DNA from 2 places in the Variovorax sp. W2I14 genome. Region 2 is predicted to be linked to the other one. Evidence: riboswitches for the same ligand, from Rfam matches in the RefSeq annotation. Region 2 holds a riboswitch; the other holds the start of a gene.
The links. A riboswitch is a leader RNA that binds a small molecule or an ion and turns the genes downstream of it on or off. The one in region 2 is predicted to bind cobalamin.
Positions count from the first base shown of each region.

Region 1: it holds a riboswitch for cobalamin, as region 2 does, so the genes downstream of both, QF040_RS11035 (TonB-dependent receptor) here and QF040_RS04715 (TonB-dependent receptor domain-containing protein) in region 2, are expected to answer to the same signal.

Region 1 is NZ_JBNDJX010000001.1:2,386,833-2,390,230, reverse strand. Features, by position in the region: gene ybaL (YbaL family putative K(+) efflux transporter) at 1-596, shown strand, start outside; gene QF040_RS11045 (hypothetical protein) at 619-1,023, opposite strand; gene QF040_RS11040 (hypothetical protein) at 1,172-1,402, shown strand; cobalamin riboswitch at 1,486-1,763, shown strand; gene QF040_RS11035 (TonB-dependent receptor) at 1,893-3,398, shown strand, end outside.
Region 2 is NZ_JBNDJX010000001.1:999,026-1,002,423, forward strand. Features, by position in the region: gene QF040_RS04700 (sulfite exporter TauE/SafE family protein) at 1-622, opposite strand, end outside; gene QF040_RS04705 (cell division protein ZapA) at 905-1,237, opposite strand; gene QF040_RS04710 (hypothetical protein) at 1,234-1,458, opposite strand; cobalamin riboswitch at 1,646-1,915, shown strand; gene QF040_RS04715 (TonB-dependent receptor domain-containing protein) at 2,022-3,398, shown strand, end outside.

The DNA of each region.
Region 1 (3,398 bases), 1.4 Mb from region 2:
TGGTGCTCGCGGGCGCGCTCATTTCCATTGCGACCAATCCGCTGTGGTTCAGCCTCATCGCGCCGATGCAGAAATGGCTGCACACGCATTCCTCGTTCGCCCGCAAGCTCGAATCGCGCAGCGATCCGCTGGCCGAACTGCCGATGACCACCGAGGCGAAGTACCTCTCCAGGCAGGTGGTGCTGGTCGGCTATGGCCGCGTCGGGCGCCGCATTGCGGCCGAACTCGAGGCGAACGACATTCCCTACGTGGTGGCCGAGCAGAACCGCGAGCTCGTCGAGAAGCTGCGCGAGGGCGGCATCGCCGCCGTGTGGGGCGATGCGGCGGACCCGGCCGTGCTGATCCAGGCGCACATCGCGCGCGCCCGCGTGCTGGTGGTGGCCACGCCCGACACCCTGAACGTGCGCCAGATGATCGAGACCGCGCGCACGCTCAACCCGGTGATCCAGACCGTGATCCGCAGCCACAACGAACAGGAGGCCACGCTGCTCAAGCAGGAAACGGCCGTCACGGTCTTCCTCGGCGAACACGAACTCGCCCAGGCCATGGCGCGCGACGTGGTGCAGCGCGCGGTGTCGATGGCCGTGCCGGCTTGAAGTCCGAAGGGCGGGCGCCGTTTCAGAGATCTTCGATGACCAGCGTGCGGTAGCGCTGCGCGATGGAGTAGGGCACGGTACGCACCAGTTCCATCATCTGGTTCGCTGCCGCTTCGTCCTTGGTTTTGACAAGAAGGCCCGTGTGGCCTTCGCGCGCCAGCTTGGTGTAGGCGCGCACCGTGGCCGCATCGGTGCCGGCGGAGGGCAGTGGGTTGTCCGAGTCGCTGACGGTCGGCGAGATTTCTCGCAGCACCGTTTCGGCGTCAATCAGGTAAACCTCGTCGCCGCTCACGCCGTTCTCGATCAACCGATGGCCGATGCGGTCGGCGTCTTCGGCGCTCGGGAACATCACCATCGAATAGCCGCTCGGATAGAACGCGCCGCCGATGCTGGCGCGCATGCTCGAGTCCAGAGTGAAGTGCTTCATGTTGCCTCCGGGTTCTTTCTTGAGGAAGGTCTCTGCAGACAACACTAGTTCGCGCCACTGGCGAGCTCTGTAGGAGAAGCCCGGAAGCTGTCAACCGCGCTCTTCGCCCATTCATTGACAGAAAACCCGCTGCATGAACCGTCTTTCCATGTCCTCATCACGAAACATCGCGCTCACCGTCCACGAACTGGAAGCGGGCGAGTTCTATTGGGTGCTCATGGAGGAAGCGACCGACGGCGATGCGGCTGACAAAGACCGGCGCCATGTCTACGTGCCGCTGGAGGCGGCGCACGATCCCTACGCCAGCTATTCGAACGCGCTGGTCGCCGGTGTCGCGGTGATGCGGCGGCTCTTCGGCGCGGAAGGAAAAACCGCCTGAGCCCCCAGGGACGACGGGGCGCCGGCCTCGCCCGGGGGGCTCCCTATAATTCCGGCCGTCGAGTTTTGTAATCTCTATTCGCAAGCTCGCACGGTTCGAAGGTGCCCCGCATGCCATTCCATGGCTTGGGGGTTAAACGGGAAGCAGGTGCGCTGCGTCTTCACGGACGCATCCATTCCTGCGCTGCCCCCGCAACGGTCAGCGGATCTGGAAAACCTCGCGTCGATGTCTCTCTTCTTTTGAGCATCGGCAGCCACTGCGCTTTTGCGTGGGAAGGCGAGGGTTTCGGCTCCGATGCGCACGCACAGTGCCATCGAAGCGCTCCGCAAGCCCGGATACCGGCCTTCGCAACCGCTTTCGGACGCTGCGGGAGTGCGGGTCCGGGCCTGCCGTTTCGCCCTCTGCGCGAACCGGCCCGCCCTCAGCCGCCTCCGTCGACGTCCTCATTCGGTCGGGAGCCTGCGGGGACGCAGGTCGGAGGAGAAGTCACATGGGTCAAGCATCGCCGGCGCGCGATCGCACGGGGGCGCCGTTGCCGCAATTGCCGCAATTGCAATGGGCACGCCTTTCACGTCTTTCATTGGGCGTGGGACTGGCCTTCGGCGCAGGCAGCGCGCTGGCCCAGTCGGCCGGAGCGACGGGTAGCGGCAACAACAACAGCCTCACACCCGTGCAGGTAGAAGCCAGCCGGCACACGCCGCTCGCGATCGACGAGCCGACCCAGACCGGCAGCCGCCTCGGCCTCACGCCGCTGGAAACCCCCGCGAGCATCGAGGTGCTGACAGGCGACACCATCCGCGCACGCGGCGATGTTTCGGTGGTCGAAGCGGTGACCCGCGCCACCGGCATCACCGCCGATTCCAGCCCCGGCAATGGCGGCACTTCGATGGCGGCGCGCGGCTTCTCGGGCCACAGCTCGGTGATGCAGCTCTTCGACGGCACGCGCCTCTACATGGGCGCGGGCACCGTGACCTTCCCCTTCGACACCTGGTCCATCGATCGCATCGAAATGCTGCGCGGCGCAGCCTCGGTGATGTACGGCGACGGCGCGATTGGCGGCGCGATCAACACCGTGCCCAAGAAGCCCACGCGCGGCCCGATCGAGAACGAGGCGCTGGTCTCCTTCGGGTCGGATGCCACGCGACAGATCGCCTTTGGCAGCGGCGGCGCGATCAACGACCGCCTCTCGTACCGGCTCGACGTGAGCCACCGGCATTCCAACGGCTTCATGGCGCGCGGCGAATCCGAGGGCCTGGCAATTGGCGCGGCGGTGCGGCTCGACGTTTCGCCCGACCTGAACATCACCCTTTCGCACGACGAGGGCCGCCAGTCGCCCGAGCGCTACTTCGGCGTGCCGCTGATCAACGGCCGGCTCGACCGTCGCAGCCTCGACCTGAACTACAACCTCGACGACGCCAAGCTCAAGTACCGCGACAGCTGGACCCGCCTCGATGCGGTCTGGACGCCCAGCAGCGCCGTCACCGTGCGCAACCAGCTCTACCGCCTCGAAACGAAGCGCCACTGGCGCGACAGCGAAACCTACGCCTACATGCCCGACAGCGGCCTCGTCAGCCGCGACGACTACCTGGAGATCGGCCACCACCAGGAACAGGTCGGCAACCGCAGCGACATCGCCTGGCGCCACGACCTGTTCGGCATGGCCAACCAGGTGCTCGCGGGCTTCGACATCAACCGCATCGATTTCCTCGGATCGAGCGACACGCCCTACGGCGGCTACTCGGAGGTGGACCCGTTCTTCTTCGCGTCGGGTCGCTACGAGTCGCCGCAAGCCTACCTGCCGCGCTATCGCGCACAGGCCCGCACGTATGCCTTCTTCGCCGAAGACCGGCTCGCGATCAACGACCGTTGGTCGGTGGTGGCGGGCCTGCGCTGGGACCATGCTCGGGTCAGCCGCGTCGACCTGACTCGGCCGGTCAACAACTTCGAGCGCACCTTCGTTTACGGCACCGGTCGCGTGGGCGTGGTGTATGCGCCC
Region 2 (3,398 bases):
TCTGGCCGCTGATCGCGTAGCCGAGCACGTTGGCCACCGCGATGGGGAAGCCCAGCGCGGCGCTCGTGGCCACCGCGTTGTGAATGGAGATGTTGCACCACGTCATGAACGGCACGCTGATGAAGCCGCCGCCCGCACCCACCAAGCCCGAGATGAAGCCGATCACGCCGCCGCCCGCGAGCTGGCCTGCGGTGCCCGGCATCTGGCGCGTGGGCTTGGGTTTCTTGTCGAGGAACATCTGCGTGGCCGAGAAGCCCACGAACAGCGCGAAGAAGATGGCGAGCGCAGTGCCCTTGAGCAGCGCGAACACGCCCAGGCTCCCGGCCAGGCTGCCGATCACGATGCCGGGCGCGAGGCGCTTGACGATGTCCCACCGCACCGCGCCGCGCTTGTGGTGCGCGCGCACGCTGGAGACCGAAGTGAAGATGATCGTGGCCATCGAGGTGGCGATCGCCATCTTCACCGCGAGGTCGGACGACACGCCGCGGTGGCCCATGATGATCGTGATGAACGGCACCATCAGCATGCCGCCGCCGATGCCCAGGAGCCCCGCGAGAAAGCCGGTACCCAGGCCGAGTGCGGCAAGTTCAAGAATCAGGAGGGGGTCGAGGAATTCGGTCACGCTGCGGGTCTTCGGACAAAGCAACGGCCCCGAGCAGTGTGTGCTGGGGGCCGTGCCGATGGAAAAAGGTGTCTGCAAGTGGGCGCCGAACCCGCATCCTGAACCAGGGTTCAGGTGGGCGAGGGCAGCAAGACTTCGGGTTCATCTGACGCGAGATGATCACGCCCGTCAAGCGATGTACCAAGCCCGGCTCCGGAGAGCATTGGAACAAGGAAATATTAAGCCCGACGCGCACCGCAGACAGTTCGGATTTTACGCTCCGTATGAGTCCATGGTGTTCATTCAGAGCAAATGACCATCGCCGGCCAGCGCCTGATCGAGCTTTTGAATGAGCTGGGCGGCCTTGGCGTCGACTTCGCCGGGCTCGGTTGTGGCAGGCGCTGGCGCTGCGGCAGGTGCTGCAACCGCTGCCGCTTGCTGTGCCGCGAGGTCGAAGGCGAGGTTCAGCGAAGCCAGCACCGCGATGCGATCGCGCGCCTTGACTTTTCCTGCGTCGCGGATCTTGCACATGGCGGCATCCACGCGTTCGACCGCATCGCGCAGCTGCGGCTCGCCGCCGTCGGGACAGCCGAGCAAATAGCTCTGGCCCATGATCTGTACTTCTATCTGCTTCATGCGGTGGAATCTTCGGGAGGTGGTTCAGCCGGCAGCCGCTCGAGCAGTGCGTCGAGGCGCGTGCGTGCCGCGGCGAGCCGCGACTTGAGCCCGTCGCGTTCGCGCACGAGCGCATCGACCTGTTCCTGGAGCAGCGCATTGGTGCGCTGTACCTCTTCGTGACGCACGAGCAAGCGTTCCACACGCTCGGCGATCTGATCGATGGGGCTGGAGGCGGGCATGGTTGGCGATTGTAGTTTCCCGGGGAGGCGGTCCGCTGGCAGTCAGCGCGGCGCCTGGCTTCGTCCTGGCGGCGATTCTGCGGCCTGCGCCCGAGGCATTCAAATTTTCGGCAAAGACGGGTGCAGAGATGGACAGAGGTGCGACGGCGGCGCCACAACTTTCGACTTAGCGCATCCGCCGCTGGGCCTAAAATCCCGCCCGTTGGTGCTCGCGCCGTGGTTCGCACGGTGCAGTTCAACGGGAAGCAGGAGTGAACGCCCCCGAGAGATCCGGAAAGCCGGACACATCGGATCAAGGCCGAAGCCGCCTGCGCTGCCCCCGCAACGGTCAAGCAGACGGCGCCGCAAGGCGTCACCCCTTTCCATCCAGCCACTGGGCGCCCTGAAACAGGTGCCTGGGAAGGCGGCAAGGGGCCGTTCTGCCAGCCCGGATACCGGCCAACAAGGCGGCTGCCGCATGCATGAATGAACGAATAGAACCGGTTCATGCCCGCGGCGGTCATTGCGCCCAGGGCGCCGGCGGGGAGGCCGGCCAGGGGCATTGACGTTCGTTCGGCTCACTCATGATTTCCTGCGTTTCCCTTTTCCGCGTTTCCCGCGGTCGCGCGCCTGCGCCCATTCGCCATCGCCGCCTTGCCGGCCTCCCGCTTGCGCTGGCCTCGGCCTTCGGCGGCCTCGCATTGATTCAGTTGCCCACGCTTGCGCATGCGCAGGAACAAAAGGCAGCAACAGCCACGCTGGGGGAAACGGTGGTCACGGCCAACCGCACGCCGCAGCCGCTGTCGGACCTGGTGGGCGACGTGTCCATCATCGACCGCCAGGCCATTGAGCGCAGCGGCGCGACCGGCGTGGCCGACGTGCTGGCGCGCCAGCCCGGCATCGAGATCACGCGCACCGGCGGCGTGGGCAACAACACCAGCCTCTACATCCGCGGGGCCGAGACGCGCTTCACGGCCGTCTACCTGGACGGCGTGCGCATCGACTCGCAATCGACCGGCGGCGCCGGCTGGGAAGGCATTCCGCTCGCGCAGATCGACCGCATCGAGGTGCTGCGCGGCCCGGCCGCCGCGGTGTACGGCTCCGACGCCATCGGCGGCGTGATCCAGCTCTTCACCAAGCGCGGCGAAGAGGGCGTGTCGCCCTACGCGGGCGTCGGCTTCGGCAGCCATGGCCTCCGCAAGATCGAGGGCGGCGTGAGCGGCAAGTCGGGCCTGTTCGACTATTCGTTCGGCGTGGCGCACGAGGAGAGCAAGGGCTTCGACGTGCAGCCCGCATCCAAGCGCACGCCCTCGAAGGACGGCTTCACCAGCCCCGACCGCGACGGCTACCGCAGCACCTCGGGCAACCTGAAGCTGGGCTTCCAGATCACGCCCGACCAGCGCATCGAAGCCACCTTGCTCCAGAGCAACGTCGAAGCCGGCTACGACGCCTCGGTCAGCTTCAGGACCCGGCCGCCGATCCGCTTCAGGAACGACGTCTCGGACAACACGCTGCGCACCGCCGGCCTCACCTGGTCGGCCAAGTGGAACGACATCTACAGCACCCGCGTGCAGGTGACCGACTCGCAATCGGTCTACAAGACGCAGCCGTCGTTCTACCGTACCGAAACCAACCTGCGCGGCTACCTGTTCCAGAACGAATTCCGCTTCGGCCCGCACCTGGTGACTGCCACGCTGGAGCGCCGCGAAGACGCGCTCGAAAACGCACCCACCACCTCGGCCAAGCTCTTCTCGCAAGACCGCTCGCAGAACGCGCTCGCGCTCGGCTACGGCTTCGTGCAGGGCCCGCATTCGCTGCAGTTGCATGTGCGCCGCGACAAGGACAGCGAGTTCGGCGGCAAGACCACCGGCAGCGCCGCCTATGGCTTTGCCATTCTGCCGTCGCTGCGCTTCACCGCATCGGCCGGCACGGCTTTCCGCGTGCCGACGCTCTACCAGCGC